Regions from separate parts of the Pseudoleptotrichia sp. genome, predicted to be linked through region 2. Evidence: riboswitches for the same ligand, from Rfam matches in the RefSeq annotation. Region 2 holds a riboswitch; the other holds the start of a gene.

Region 1 (8,283 bases), on a different contig from region 2:
CCCTGAATTTTATCATTATTTCTTCCCTTGTCTTTTTATCGGTATCACCTAAAAAACAGTCATATTTCAGTTTCAGCTCGGATTTTGAATCAAACAGCTTTCTATAATTCAGATTTAGGAGAATGGATATATTTTTTATAAATTCCCTCCTGTAAATAATTATATCAGTACCTTCTTCCAAAAATTTTTCATTGTATATATCGTATATTTCTTCATTTGTCTTTTTTTCCTTTATGAGTCTGTTTCTCACTTTCAGAATTTTTTCAAAATCCACTATTGATTTTAGGTAGTCTTTTTTAGCCTGGGATATTTCATAATTAAAGAAATTCCTTCTTACGGACGGATTCCCCGTGATAATCTCTATATCTTCGGGAATGAAGGATATTATATTCAGCAGTCCTACATAATCAATGTATTTGTTTTTATTTTTATTTATGTAAAAATCCTTTTTCTCTTCATTTACATCTATCGCAAGGGCATTTTCTTCATCATTTCTGTTTATATATTTTCCAAAGACGATAACTCTGTTCTTATTATATCTGAAAAGTTCCTTTATTTTTTTTGTTCTGAAACTTTTTCCGGTTGCTAAAAAATGAACAGCTTCGATAAAAGTTGTTTTACCCTGTCCATTTTTTCCATATATTAAATTAAAATTTCTGTCAAGTTCCGTTTTTGTATCTTCCAGACATCTGAAATTACTGTAATTTATCTGTTTCAAATACATACATTACCTCTTTTTCAGAGATTTTTACAATATTTTTCTATTTTATTATTATTTTTTCATCATTAAACTCAATAACATCTCCCGAATACAACTTTTTTCCCCTTCTTGTCTCTATTTCTCCATTTACCTTTACTTCCCCGTTTTGAATAAAGCTTTTGGCTTCGGCTCCGGAAGCTGTAAAATTTGCCCATTTTAAAAGCTGGTCCAATTTTATAAATTCTGTATTTATTTCAATTTCTTCGACATTTTCTTCAATATCATCTTTTTTCATAAAAATTTTCAGCTCCTTCTCCTACTATATTATTGTACTATTTTCTGCTTTATTCTGTCCAGTTCTTTTTTAAACACCGCACTCTCTTCCATTCTGCTTTCTATTTTTCTAATACTGCTTATGACCGTACTGTGGTCTTTTCCTCCGAAAAGTCCTCCTATCGTAGTCAGATTCAAATCAAGTATGTCTTTTATGAGGAACATTGCTTTTTGTCTTGCGTCGACTATTTCCTGTTTCTTTTTTCTCGCTTTCATTTCCGATACTGGAATTGCATATTCCTGAGAAACTATTTCTATTATCTTTTCAGCAGTTATTTTGGACTGCTGACTTCTTATTCTGTTTGCAAGTTCGTCCTGTACCTGCTGCAACGTTATTCTTTCATTGAGAAGTTTTGCCCTTGCGGTTATCAGTGTCAGTATTCCTTCGAGTTCTCTCACATTGGAGCTTACCGAATCTGCTATATATTCTAAAATATTGTCGTCTATTTCTATGTTTTTTGTTTCCACTATATTTTCAAGTATGGCTTTTCTTGTTTCATATCCGGGCTGCTGTATTTCCACCGACAGTCCCGAAACAAATCTGGACTCCAGCCTTTTGGACAGATTTTTTATGTCTTTAGGATATCTGTCGCTAATCATTATAATCTGTTTTCCCGACTCCTGCAACTTATTAAAAGTATGGAAAAACTCCTCTTCAGTATCTCCGCCTCCCCTTGCAAATATTTTTTCAAAAAACTGTATATCATCCAGAAGAAGTACATCAAGACCTCTGAAATTGTCCCTGAAATTTTTTATTCTTCCTTCTCTTATTGCCGTAATATATTCGTTGGTAAATTCCTCGGTAGTACAGTAAAAAACCCTTTTTTCAGGACTTTTTTCCAGAATTGCATTTCCCACAGCCTGCATCAGATGTGTCTTTCCAAGACCCGAACCCCCATATATAAAAAGCGGATTATAAACGGGAATATCATTTTCTATGACTGCAAGACAGGCATTAAAAGCCATTTTACTGTTATCTCCCACTATAAAATTATCAAGCCTGTTTCTTATGTTCAGCCCTGTTTTCATCTTATTTCTATGTTCTCTTATTCTGAAAGTGCTGTCCTGTATCTGTTCTTTTACTTTTATATTAAAAACAGCCTTTATTTTTTCATTGGAAACTATAAAAATATCGTTTATTGTTTCTTCTATTTCATTTTTATACTTTTCCATTGCATCTTTCACAAGAGACGAATTACAGTTCAGTAATAATGTTCCGTTTGATAAATCAGCTGCTTCGGTATTCTTAAAATACATATTGTACTCCACATCATTTACAGTCCCTGTTTTTTCAAAAATCTTCAATATTTTTTCCCATAACTCGGAGGCACTTACTTCCATTTTTAAACTCCTTCAAAAATTATTTGTGATATGAATATATCACAAAAAAATCAAATAATCAAGGCAACCTCTTTTAAACTTTTCCACATACTTTTCCACATAATCAAAAGCTATTTTAGAAATATTTTTGACTTTTCCACATTTACACTATGTTTTCCACATTGGTTTCTTTTCTTATTTCACGAACAAAATTTTTTTTTCCCACATCCAAATTTTTTTTCTTAATTTTTCGTTTAAAAAAAGTGGATAATTATTTATCCACATTTTACCCTGAAAATAACAACAGTTTTTTATTTTACAAAACTTTCGTTTTTCAAACTTCCAACAAAAAAACATCCTATAATAATACTAATAATAAATAATGTATTTTAATATATTATATATTATATACTGTGGAAACAAAAAAACTTGACTTTCAAAATATTTGTGGTATCATATAAAATATAAAAATATAGGTGTTTACAAAACTTAATAAGGAAACCGGTTAGAATCCGGTACAGCCACCTCTACTGTGATACTGACGAAAGTATATAGACCACTGGAGAAAATTCGGGAAGGATACGAGTAGAACGAAGTTAGTCAGGAGACTTGCCTAATATTTAAATTATAATTTTTCGGGAAGGGAAAAATTTAATATATAATTATAGATGAAATATTAAACACATTTCAAAACACAACATTCATTCATTTTTTCGTCTATTCTGGATATATGACCTGATTCAACTTTCCCGGTTGAATTTTTTTATTTACATTAGAAAGATTACCTTATAAAAAAGTCATCCATTCACTACTAAAATCATAAATCTTTGAAAAGGAGAAAGAACTGCCTTATAAATAAAAAAACAGTTCTCACAAAAAAATGAAAAAAAACAAGAAATTTTTAAAATATATTATACAGATACTCATTGTACTTTTCGGAATAAGTTTTCTGACATTCTGTCTTGTTTATATATCCCCCGGAGATCCTGCCGAAGTGATGCTGACAGAATGCGGACATATTCCCACACCCGAACTTCTGGCACAGACAAGAGCTGATTTGGGTCTGGATAAGCCTTTTTATGTCCAGTATTGGAAATGGCTGTTCGGAGTATTACAGGGAAATTTTGGAAAATCATATTCACTAAGAATACCCGTAATTCAGAAAATAGCTTCGGCATTTATGCCTACATTATATCTTTCATTTATGTCATTATTTCTGATGTGTTTAATTTCCATACCTCTTGGAATATTCGCAGCGGTAAAGGAAAATAAATGGCAGGATTATCTAATAAGAATGATGACATTTATAGGAATGTCGATACCAAGTTTCTGGCTCGGACTTGTACTGTTGAGTATATTCGGAGTTACACTGAAAATGGTATCGGTATCGGGAGGAAAAGCCGATTTCAAATCAATGATTTTACCCGCATTTACAATAGCGGTAGCTATGTCGGCAAAATATATAAGACAGATAAGACACATATTTCTCGAAGAATTGAGCAAAAGTTATGTAACGGGTGCAAGAATGAGAGGAATAAAAGAAAGAGATATTTTATGGAAGCATGTATTACCGAACGCAATGTTACCTATAATAACACTTTTAGGTCTTTCCCTTGGAAGTCTTTTAGGAGGAACGGCAGTTGTAGAAATAGTGTATAACTGGCCGGGAATGGGAAAAATGGCGGTAAAGGCCATATCTTCTCAAGATTATCCGCTAATTCAGGCTTATGTCCTTATAATTGCATTTTTATATTTGATAGTAAACATTACAGTGGATATTTCATATAAATATCTGGATGCAAGAGTCGAGGAGGTAATCTAATATTGAAAAAAGTAAAATTCACAGGAAAAAGTATTCGGATGATGATATTTTTTTCATTGGCTGTAATAGTAATATTAGTAGCTATTTTTGCTCCCATTATAGTACCAAAGGATCCTTTTAAAGCTGTAGCTCCCAGCTTGCAGGCTCCGTCCAGGGAGTATATTTTCGGAACGGATCAGCTCGGAAGAGATTTATTTTCAAGAATTATATATGGTTCCAGATATTCGATATTTATGACTTTGACTTTAATTTTTATAGTCTTTGCTGTAGGTACAGTACTGGGAGTAATAGCCGGTTATTTCGGAGGAATAGTGGATACTGTAATAATGAGACTTGGAGATATGATGATAGCATTTCCGGGACTCATACTTGCCATAGCCATAGCAGGACTCTTAAGTCCAAATGTAAAAAATTCAATTATAGCCATAGCTATAGTTACTTGGATAAAATATGCAAGACTTTCGAGGAGCATGGTACTGAAAATAAAGCAGGAACTGTATGTGAAAGCTGCAAAAATAACAGGAAGTAGAGATTATTCAATAATATTCAAATATATAATGCCCAATATGATAACTACTATGATAGTAACGGCTGTTTCAGATATGGGAACTTTGATGCTTGAAATAGCGGCTCTTTCATTTTTAGGATTTGGAGCTCAGCCTCCGATACCTGAATGGGGAGCAATGCTCAATGAAGGAAGGGAGACTTATACAAGAGCTCCTTGGACGATGATTTATCCGGGTCTTGCCATAGTAACGGTAGTAATTATTTTCAATATGTTGGGAGACTCTGTAAGGGATTTAGTGGATATAAAAAATGAATAATATAAATTATAAATAATATAAAATTATCTATTATTCTGTCTTGATATGAAATACGGAATTTATTATAAAAATTTAGGTTTTATGACATATTTATGACATATTTTTATTATAATTTATAAATAAAATTTATATAAAAAATAAAAAATTAATATAATAAAGGAGAAAAGAATGTTGAAAAATCGAAAAAATAGATTTTTAATTTTAATTGCAGTATTATTTACGTTGTTTGTAGCATGTGGTGGAGGAAATAAAGAGGGAAACTCCGGAAATAATAGTGGAAATCCTGATGAACTCGTAGTAGGAGTAACTTCATTTGCTGACACTTTGGAACCTACAGATCAGTATTTCAGCTGGGTTGTAACTCGTTACGGAGTAGGAGAAAATCTGACAAGTTTTGACGATAAAGGAAACTTGCAGCCGTTGCTTGCTGAAAGCTGGAAATTGAGTGATGATAAGTTGGAATGGACTTTTAAAATAAGAGACGGAGTAACTTTCTCCAACGGAAATCCATTGACAGCGGAAGCGGTAAAAAAATCGATAGAAAGAGTGTTTGAAAAAAATAAAAGGGCTGAATCTTTCTTTACATACACTTCAATAGAAGCTGACGGACAAAATTTAAAAATAAAAACAAAAGAACCTGTGGCAATATTGCCTGAATCTTTAGCAGACCCGTTATTTCTTATAGTAGACACTACAGCAAATACGGAAGAATTTGCCCAAAAAGGACCGATAGCAACAGGACCGTTCATAGTTCAGGAGTTCAAGCCGGGAGAATATACGGTAGTAGTAAGAAATGAAAAATACTGGAATGGAAAAGCAAAACTTGCAAAAGTGACATTTAAAGATATAAATGACCAGAATACAAGGGCATTGTCATTAAAATCAGGAGAAATAGATGTGGCATACAATCTGAAAGTTACGAACAAAGCTGACTTTGAAGGAGATAAAGATATCGTAATAAATGAGTTAAAATCATTGAGATCGACTTATGCCTTTATGAACCAGACTAAAGGTCTGAAAGATAAAGTATTGAGAGAAGCGATAATAAGAGGAGCAAACAGGGAAAATTATACTCAAAATCTATTGCAGGGAGGAGCAACTCCGGGAAAAGCCCCTATTCCTCCGACATTAGATTTCGGATTTAATGAATTGAAAGATGAAAATGCCTATAACCGTGAAAGTGCTAAAAAGTTATTGACAGATGCAGGATATAAAGATGTGGACGGAGACGGATATTTAGAAAGACCTGACGGTTCAAAACTTGATTTGAATTTTGTAATTTATACGAGCAGGGCGGAACTCGGTATTTATGCTCAGGCACTTCAGGCTGATATGAAAGAAATAGGAATAAAAGTAACTTTAAAACCTGTAAGTTATGAGACAGTTTTGAGTATGAGAGACGATTCAAATTTTGATATGCTAATATGGAATGTACTTGCTGCAAATACTGGAGACCCTGAAAAATATCTGAATGAAAACTGGTACAGTAAAGCCAAGACAAACAAGACAGGATATTCCAACCCTGAAGTGGATAAATTAATCAATGAATTGTCAAAAGAATTTGACAAAGCAAAAAGAAAAGAGCTGACAATAAAAATACAGCAACTTATAATGAATGATGCCGCTACTTTGTTCTTCGGATATGAAACAACATTCCTTTACAGTAAAAAATCCGTAACAGGGCTGAAAATGTATCCAATGGATTATTACTGGATAACAAAAGACGTAGCTAAGACTAAGTAGATTATAAATAATAAGAAAAATTATAAATAAAAAATATGAATAAATATTTTATGTTATGCGAGGGAGTATTTATGCTGAAGATAGAAAATTTGACAATTCAGTACGGAGATAAACTTCCGGTAGTTGAAAATTTTTCTTTATCATTAAATAAAGGTGAAATAATAACAATAGTAGGAGAAAGCGGTAGCGGAAAATCTACCGTTCTTTCTTCTATTTTAGGATTATTGGCAAATAATGGAAAAATAATTTCGGGAGACATTGTCTATAATGGAGAATCCCTGCTCAGGAAAAACATCAACCAATGGAGAGAAATTAGAGGAACAGAAATAACGATGATTTCTCAAGATTCGGGAGGGACTCTAAATCCGATAAGAAAAATAGGAAAGCAGTTTGTTGAGTATATTCGGACTCATTCGGATTTGTCAATTAAAGAAGCTGAAAAAAAAGCAAAAGATATGCTTTTTAGAGTAAATCTGCCTGATTCCGATATTATTATGAAAAGTTATCCTCACCAGCTGTCGGGAGGAATGAAACAGAGAGTCGGAATAGCTATGGCATTGACTTTTCACCCTAAAATAATACTTGCAGATGAGCCGACAAGTGCTCTCGATGTGATAACGCAGGCACAGATAGTCAAAGAGATAATGGACTTAAGAAAGACATTTGATACATCCATAATTATAGTAACTCATAATCTCGGAGTTGCAGCATATATTTCCGATAAAATAATAGTTATGCAAAATGGAAAAATAGTCGATAAAGGAGATAAAGATTCGGTAATAAATAATCCTCAAAGTGATTATACAAAAAAACTTCTGGAAGCTGTTCCTGAAATTGGAGGTGAAAGACTTGTCTGATGATAAATTCAGTGATAAAGATATAATTCTTGAGACTAAAAATCTTACGAAGATTTATGAAAAATCAAATAATAAAAAAGTAGCAGCCTGTAACAATGTAAATCTAAAAATTTATAAAGGAAAAACATTGGGAATAGTCGGAGAATCAGGCTCGGGAAAAACAACACTTGCAAATATGCTCATGGATTCGGAAAGTCCCACTTCGGGTGAGATCCTCTATCATGGAAAGGACATAAGTAAATTTACAAAAAAACAAATCTGGGAAAACAGACAAAATATACAGATAGTCTTTCAGGATCCATGGTCAGCTTTCAATCCTAAGATGAATGTTATGCAGATACTTACGGAACCTCTTATGAATTATAATCGACTGAAAAGGTCTGAAAGAAAGGAAAAAGCTGTAGAATTATTAAAAATGGTTGATTTACCTGAAGAATTTGTAACAAAATATCCTCAAAATATGAGTGGAGGACAAAGACAGAGATTAGGAATTGCAAGGGCTATTTCTTTAAAACCTGAAATAATTATATGTGATGAAGCGACTTCCGCTCTTGATGTATCCATTCAGAAAAAAATAGTGGAATTGCTCGTAAGATTACAAAAAGAAAAAAATATAACTATGATTTTTATTTGCCACGATATAGCTTTGATAGAATCTTTTGCCCATGAAATAGCCGTTATGTA
Region 2 (8,283 bases):
TACGCAACCGTTACTGACAACAGATGAAGATTACCGAAAAATAGTAAATAATGAGAAATTTAATGATTTAGAGGGAAATGATGCAATCATATTTATGGGACATGGTTCTGAAAGTGCTGCGGATGTTACATATCAGAGATTACAGGAAGAGTATATAAAAGCAGGGAAAAATAATATTTTTATAGCTACAGTCGAGGGAAAAGTAACAATTGAAGATGTTATTGAAAAACTGAAAAAAACAGATTATAAAAAAATATTATTAAAACCTTTTATGATAGTGGCGGGAGACCATGCCAAAAATGATATGGCTTCTGATGAGGAAGATTCGTGGAAAACGGTGCTTCAGAATGAGGGCTATGAAGTAACTCCTGTATTGAAAGGAATGGGAGAATATAAATTTATTCGTGATATGTTTATGGAAAAATTAGAAGCAGTCTATGGAAAAGATGAAAAGAAAAATGAAAAAATCGGTTCAAAAGGAAATTTTATATCATGGTTCAAAAACTTGTTTAAAAAGAGATAGAAATAATAGAAATATATATAATAAAGTAAAAAAGCCTCAATGTACTACACCAAAATCTTGGACATAAAAAATAAAAAGGAGATATGGCACAATTCTAAGCTTATTTTTTTGACAATGAATTATGAGCATAGTATAATTCACAAAAAATATAATTAGGAGGAAAACTAATGGAAAAAAGACTTTGCAAATCAAGAACTGATAAAAAAATAGCAGGAGTATGTGGAGGAATAGGAAATTATTTTGGTGTTGACCCGACCGTTGTCAGAATTATATGGGCCATTTGTATTTTGGGCTACGGAATAGGTCTTTTTGCTTATATTATAGCAGCTTTTGTATTACCCGAGGAACCTTTGAATGAGTCGGACAATTCAAATAAAAAAGGCTTTGAAACTGATAAAAAAGATATTGAAATAGAAGAAGCCGAAAAAGTCGAAGATTAAGATTAAGAATATAATAATTTAAATATCAGAAAATAAGTTTTTAGTTTACAGTTTGGCAGTTGAGTTGGGAGTGAGATTTATTTGACTAAAAAAATATATCTTATCTTCCTCTTGACAAATAAAAAAAAAGTAGTATACTATTTATAGAGTTATAGGTGTTTTATAAACTTAATAAGGAAATCGGTTGAAATCCGATACAGCCCCCACTACTGTGAAACTGACGAAAGTACATAAAACCACTGAAATGTAATTTTGGGAAGGGTACGAGTAGGATGAAGTTAGTCAGGAGACTTGCCTAATAATTTTTCTATTAAAATTTTCTGGGAAGGGAAAATTTGATATACATCAATAAAAATAAATCAACGGCGATTTAGTTTTTTATAGTATTGTTATACGGTGTTGCATAACATTTATTATAGAGCTTTTGACGTGTATTGAATTCGGCTTTCAGCTGATTTTTTTTTAACCTGAATAATTCTCGTATGTAAAACAGGAATTTTATTTTTAAGGAGAAATAAGAATGAAAAAAAGAACATCATCATTTTTAGTTTTAATCGGGCTATTTTTAGTTGTAGTAAACGGTTATTCAATGCATATAATGGAAGGATTTCTACCTCTGAAATGGGTAGTAGTATGGTTTGTTATCTGTATTCCGTTCTGGATTATAGGGATAAGAAAACTTCAGAATATTTCTAAAGCCGGTGTGCAGGATAAAATGACACTTGCATTGGCAGGAGCGTTTATATTTATACTTTCGGCATTAAAAATACCGTCAGTAACAGGAAGTTCATCACATCCTACAGGAGTAGGACTTTCGGCTATATTATACGGTCCTTTTGTAACTTCCATATTAGGGACGATTGTATTGATATTTCAGGCGGGATTGCTTGCGCATGGAGGATTTACAACTTTGGGAGCGAATACGGTTTCAATGGCAATAGCGGGACCTATTGTATCATATTTGATTTACAAAGGGCTTGCTAAAAGAAACAGAACCCTTGCAGTATTTTTAGCAGCATCTGTAGGAGACCTCGCTACATATGTCGTTACATCATTCCAGCTGGCACTTGCTTACCCTTCTGCTGACGGAGGGATACTAACTTCATTTATAAAATTTGCAATGGTATTTGCGGTAACTCAAGTACCTTTGGCAATTATTGAAGGACTGTTGACAAATGTGGTAATGAACATACTTGAGAAATACAATGTAAAAGGGGTGGAAGCATAATGGAAGAAAATAAAAATAAAAGTGTACTCAAAAAGAATATAATCCTGATTATAATAATACTTATAATAGGTATTGTACCTCTGCTTATGGTGAAATCCGAGTTCGGAGGCTCCGATGATAAAGGAGAAGATATAATAAAAGAAATAAATCCTGATTATGAACCTTGGGCCAACAATTTAATAGAATTGCCCGGTCCTGAAACGGAAAGTCTTCTGTTTGCTTTACAGGCTGCCATAGGTGCAGGAGTTATAGGATATGTGTTAGGCTATTTCAAAGGCGAAAGAAAGAATGTTAATAGATAAAATATCTTACGGAAATCCGATAAAAGATATGAACCCCGGAATAAAGTTTATACTGTCAATGACGACATTAATATTTTTACTTTACACCGGAAGTAAAGTAGTATTTATTTTTAACCTTATACTATTTAATTTGCTTCTTTTATTTGTTGTAAAAGTAAAAATATCAGACTTGTTAAAATTGAACTTTATTCCGGCTTTATTTATTTTGACGACTGTAATTTCCTTGTTATTTATAAAATCTGATATATGGGCATTTTTATTACGTTCATTTTCAGCAATAGCAGTGGTATATTTTCTTATCTGTTCGACACCCGTCATAGATTTGGATTATATATTTGCAAAATTGAAATTTCCCAAAATATTCAGGGAAATGTTCCTACTCATTTACAGATATATATTTCTGTTGTCTGATAATAAGGAAAAATTACAGAATGCACAGGAAGTGAGACTCGGGTACAGTACTTTCAGAAACAGTATGAAATCATTTCCAATGCTCGTAGTCGCAATACTGAAAAAAACATATTACTATAATCTAAATTCTATAAAAGCCGTAGAGTCAAGATTAGGGAAAGAATTTATTTTTTCCCATAGAAAATATAAAAAAATCGGGATTGAACTAATTTTTGTAATATTAATATTTATAATAAATCTATATCTGGTGGTAAAATATAATGCTTAGACTTGAAAATATAACCTTTTCCTATGATAAGGAAACGGAAGCTCTCAAAGATGTGAGCCTGAATATTGAAAAAGGAAAGAAAACTCTGTTTTTAGGAGAAAACGGCTCGGGAAAATCCACTTTATTTCTGATAATGAACGGACTTCTTCAGGCACAGAAAGGAAATATCTATTTTGAAGGTGAAAAAATAGTGTATAGAAAAAAGGACCTTGAAAATCTTAGAAAAAAAGTAGGGATAATTTTTCAGGACCCTGAAATACAGATTTTTGCTCCTTTAGTTTTTCAGGAAGTGGCTTATGGACCCGAGAATCTTGGTTATTCCAAAGAAAAAGTAGAAAAAAATGTAAACAGGGCAATGAAAGAAATAAATATAGAAAATTTGAAAGATAGACCCTGTCATCATCTCAGCTATGGGCAGAAAAAAAGAGTATCTATAGCTGCAATTACAGCAATGGAACCTGATTTACTGATTTTAGATGAACCTACTGCGTGGCTTGATTCCAAAAATACGAGAAGAGTATCAGAAATTCTTAAAGGTTTTTCCGAAGCAGGAAAAACCCTGATAGTATCGACACATGATACAGATTTTGCATATGAATTTGCTGATTATATCTATGTCCTTGATAAAGGCAGAATAGTCAGACAGGGAAACAGGGATGAAGTTTTTGAAGATTTTGAGTTTTTAAGAAAATTGAATTTAAATATTCCAAATGTGTTAAAAATAAAGAGTTATCTGAAATATAAACAACTTGATGAAAATGATTATTATAAATTCTTGGAGGAAAAAAATTTACTATGAAAAAAATACTTATATCGGGAGCAATGAGCGGAAGCGGAAAAACTACAGTCAGCAGTATATTGATGTCGGCATTTGAGAATGTGGCACCTTTTAAAGTGGGGCCTGACTATATTGACCCCGGTTATCATGAACTTTTTACAGGGAATAAATCTCATAATCTGGATGCTTTTATGTTTGATGAAGATACGTTGAAACATATATTTAAAACAGGAGTAAAAGGACGAAATATAGCCATAGTCGAGGGAGTTATGGGACTTTATGACGGTATAGGGCATGAAAAGGATAATTTCAGTACGGCACATATATCGAGGATCTTGGATATTCCTGTGATACTTGTAGTAAACGCAAAGGGGATTTCTACAAGTATAGCTGCTGAAGTTTTAGGCTTTAAATTATTTGATAAAAATGTTAAAATAAAAGGAATCATTCTAAATAATGTTTCATCGGAAAAATTGTATCTAAATCTGAAAGAAGCTGTAGAAAGGTTTACAGGAATAGAATGTTTAGGGTATCTGCCAAAAAATGACAAACTGTCTGTAGAAAGCAGACATCTGGGACTGAAACAGGCTTTTGAGCTGAAAGACTCCGAAGAGCTTAGGGAAAAGAAAATTCTTTTTAAGGAAATCGCTGAAAATTGTCTGAATTTAAAAAGAATATATGAAATAGCCGAAGAATTTGAAACTGACGGTGGAATGGACGAATTTAAGCCGATAGAAAATCTGAAAAATAAATACAAAGGTAAAAAAGTCGGAGTAGCAAGGGACGGAGCATTTTCTTTTTATTATGAAGCCAATCTTGAGTTAATGAGGTTTTCGGGCTTGGAAATAGTGGAGTTTAGTCCTGTGAGAGATAGAAAACTTCCTGACAATCTTGATTTGATATATTTCGGTGGAGGATATCCCGAGCTGTATTATAAGGAGTTGTCAGAAAATGTGTCCATGAAAGAAAGCATAAGACAGGCTTATGAAAACGGGGTAAAGATATACGGAGAATGCGGGGGCTTTATATATCTTACAAAAAGATTAAATCTAATTGACGGAAATTATGGAGATTTTTGCGGAATTATAGATGTAGAAATTTCTATGAGAAACAAGCTGAATATTGGAAGATTTGGCTATATAAACATAGAAACGGGAGAGGGAATTAAAACGAAAGGTCATGAGTTTCATTATTCGGAGATTTCTACGGACAATGAAAATAAAAAAGACAATACACATTTTTATAAAATCGAAAAAAATGACGGAAGAAACTGGACTTGCGGTTATAAGAAAAAAAGTTTACTCGCAGGGTATCCGCATATTTCTTTTTATTCAAATATAGAATTTTTTAAGTATTTAGTAGAAAAGTTGTAAAAATATTTTCGGAAATAAAATTTTTTTAACTGATAGCAAGACTGATAGCCGGAAGTATAAAAATAGAAATATAAAAATAATAACAGGTCTTTATAAATAACACTTTATAAATTCGATAATTATAATAAATAATTATACATAAAATAAAAATAACAGGAGGAAATTGAAATTATGTCATACATTAAGGATCCTAAAGACATAGAAGTAAGAAGTTTTGAAATGATAACGGAAGGACTGGGGAACAGGGCAGACCGTTTTCCCAAACAGGAAAAACTTATTGTAAAAAGGCTTGTCCACACTACGGGAGATTTTGAATATGCCGATATTACGGAATTTCATAATGATGCTGTAAATTCTGCAATAGAAGCGATAAAATCAGGATGTAAAATATATTGTGATACAAATATGATAGTTACAGGACTGAATAAAGCAGGACTTGCGAAGTTCGGATGTTCGGCTTACTGCCTTGTAAATGATGATGAAGTGGCTAAGGAAGCTAAAGAAAGAGGCATTACGAGGTCAATGGTGGGTATAGAAAGAGCAGTGAAAGATAAGGATACAAAAATATTTTTAATAGGAAATGCTCCGACTGCGTTATTTCAGCTTCTTGAGGAAATAGAAAAAGAAGAAGTTGATAAGCCCAGATTAATCGCAGGTGTGCCTGTGGGGTTTGTAGGATGTCCTGAATCAAAAGCGGCACTTTCGGATTATGATGTGCCTTTTATCAGAACAAACGGTACAAAAGGAGGCAGCACAGTCGCTGTAGCGGTTCTGCACGGGATACTGTACCAAATATATCAGAGAGAAAGATACTAAAAAATGAACAAGGGAAGGAATGAAAGTAAAATGGAAGAATATGTATATTTTCATGGCAAGAAGCTTAGATACGGTTACACTACAGGAAGTTCTGCAACGGCAGCCACGAAAGCCGCACTGACATATCTTTTGGACAATGACAAAAATGACATACCTGAAGTAACTATCGGACTTCCCTCTGGAAAACCTTTAACGATTAAAATAAATTCATTAAAGAAAAAAGAAGATTATGTATTGGCATCGGTTTTAAAAGACGGGGGAGATGACCCCGATGTTACTCATGGACTGGAAATTTTTTCCAGAGTAAGCTTGCGTAATGATTCGGAAATAAATATTTTCGGTGGAGTAGGAGTAGGTAAAGTTACTAAAAATGGACTGCCTATACCTCCCGGAAATTCTGCAATAAATCCCACTCCTATGAAAATGATAAGGGAAACTGTCGAAAGTATATTACCTGAAGGTATGGGGGCTGATGTCGAGATATTTGTACCGAAAGGTGAAGAAACGGCTAAGAAAACGTTAAATTCAAAGTTAGGAATTGTAGGAGGGATATCTATTCTCGGAACGACGGGAATAGTAAAACCTATGTCCGAAGAAGCATGGAAAGCGTCTCTTGCAGTAGAGCTGAAAATGGCCCTTGAAATTACGGGAAGTGAAGAGGCAATCTTTCTTTTTGGAAACAGAGGAAAACAGTATCTGACCGATAATTTTCAGGATAATACTTCTCAAGCGGTAGTAATAAGCAACTTTGTAGGATATATGTTCGACAGGGCATGCGAATTTAAGGCTAAAAAGATATATTTTATAGGAGAATTAGGTAAATTTGTCAAAGTTGCAGGAGGGATATTTCACACACACAGCAGGGTTTCCGACGCAAAAATGGAAATACTCACGGCAAATGCACTGCTCGTAGGGGAAAGTATGGAAAATTTGAAAAAAATAATGGCTTCAAATACAACCGAAGAAGCTACAAAGTACATTGAAAAAACAGAAGTTTATGATTTGCTGGCTAAAAAGGCAAAGCAGAAATGTGAGGAATACTGTAGAAGAAATGGTTGGGATTTGGAAGTAGAGGTACTTATTATTTCAGCCGAGAGGGAAGAATTGGGAAGTAGCAAACATTTTTTTGAACATTTTAAAAGAAAATAGAGGATAAAGATATACTGAAAAATACAAAAATAGAAAGAGTACAGGAACATTATGAAAATAAATGTATTAGGTTTAGGTCCGGGAAACCTTGATTATACACTTCCTGCGGCTATAAAGAAACTTGAGGAAACGGAAGTCGTTATCGGAGGAAAAAGGCATATCGAAAGTTTAGGAAAATATGCCGAAAATAAAGAATACTGCTATATAACAGCAGACTTGGAGAAAGTTCTGAATTTTATAAAAGAAAACAGGAATAAAAAAATATCTTTGATATTGTCAGGAGATACAGGATTTTACAGTATGCTCACTTTTATGAAAAAACATTTTTCCGATGAAGAGCTGGAAGTTATACCGGGAATATCTTCCGTTCAATATATGTTTGCTAAAATATCCGATTACTGGTATGATGCATATCTTTCAAGCGGACACGGCAAAGAGTTTGATTATGTGGCAAAGTTGAAAGAATACGGCAAACTCGGTATGCTTACGGATAATAAAAATACACCTCAGGAAATAGCAAAACAGCTTACTGAAAACGGATTAGGAGAAACTTTGATTTATGTAGGAGAAAATTTATCCTATGAAGATGAGAAAATTTACAAATATAAGGCAGAAGAGCTGGAAAATATAGAATATAAATTTAAAATGAATGTAGTTGTGTTAAAGTCGGAATAATTTAAAAAAAATCCGATGAATAAGAAAAGAAGGTGTGAAAATATGAATAAGCTCCAATGGAAGCGGGTTTATGAAACTCCTGAAAATAACGATGGATATAGAATACTGGTTGACAGACTTTGGCCCAGAGGGCTAAAAAAAGAAAATGCAAAAATAGATTATTGGGCAAAGTCGATTACTCCAAGTGCCGAATTGCGGCAGGCTTATCATAAAGAAGAAATAAATTACGACACTTTTGCTGAAAAGTATGGGAAAGAATTGGGGAAAAATCCTGATTTTAATGACTTTATGGTATTGATAAAAAAACATCTGAAAAATGG

What was found. A riboswitch is a leader RNA that binds a small molecule or an ion and turns the genes downstream of it on or off. The one in region 2 is predicted to bind cobalamin.
Region 1: it holds a riboswitch for cobalamin, as region 2 does, so the genes downstream of both, nikB (nickel ABC transporter permease) here and ACO5J6_RS05455 (energy-coupling factor ABC transporter permease) in region 2, are expected to answer to the same signal.

The regions. Positions count from the first base shown of each region.
Region 1 covers NZ_DBHIXS010000007.1:65,567-73,849, reverse strand. The annotation lists gene recF (DNA replication/repair protein RecF) at 1-724, opposite strand, end outside; gene yaaA (S4 domain-containing protein YaaA) at 762-995, opposite strand; gene dnaA (chromosomal replication initiator protein DnaA) at 1,025-2,374, opposite strand; cobalamin riboswitch at 2,811-2,984, shown strand; gene nikB (nickel ABC transporter permease) at 3,234-4,175, shown strand; gene nikC (nickel transporter permease) at 4,178-4,999, shown strand; gene ACO5J6_RS06785 (ABC transporter substrate-binding protein) at 5,168-6,742, shown strand; gene ACO5J6_RS06780 (ABC transporter ATP-binding protein) at 6,814-7,599, shown strand; gene ACO5J6_RS06775 (ABC transporter ATP-binding protein) at 7,538-8,283, shown strand, end outside.
Region 2 covers NZ_DBHIXS010000005.1:84,032-92,314, forward strand. The annotation lists gene ACO5J6_RS05445 (sirohydrochlorin cobaltochelatase) at 1-523, shown strand, start outside; gene ACO5J6_RS05450 (PspC domain-containing protein) at 691-963, shown strand; cobalamin riboswitch at 1,100-1,276, shown strand; gene ACO5J6_RS05455 (energy-coupling factor ABC transporter permease) at 1,484-2,191, shown strand; gene ACO5J6_RS05460 (energy-coupling factor ABC transporter substrate-binding protein) at 2,191-2,493, shown strand; gene ACO5J6_RS05465 (CbiQ family ECF transporter T component) at 2,480-3,172, shown strand; gene ACO5J6_RS05470 (energy-coupling factor ABC transporter ATP-binding protein) at 3,165-3,971, shown strand; gene ACO5J6_RS05475 (cobyrinic acid a,c-diamide synthase CobB) at 3,968-5,323, shown strand; gene ACO5J6_RS05480 (precorrin-8X methylmutase) at 5,495-6,139, shown strand; gene cbiD (cobalt-precorrin-5B (C(1))-methyltransferase CbiD) at 6,143-7,288, shown strand; gene cbiE (precorrin-6y C5,15-methyltransferase (decarboxylating) subunit CbiE) at 7,340-7,963, shown strand; gene ACO5J6_RS05495 (DUF488 domain-containing protein) at 8,006-8,283, shown strand, end outside.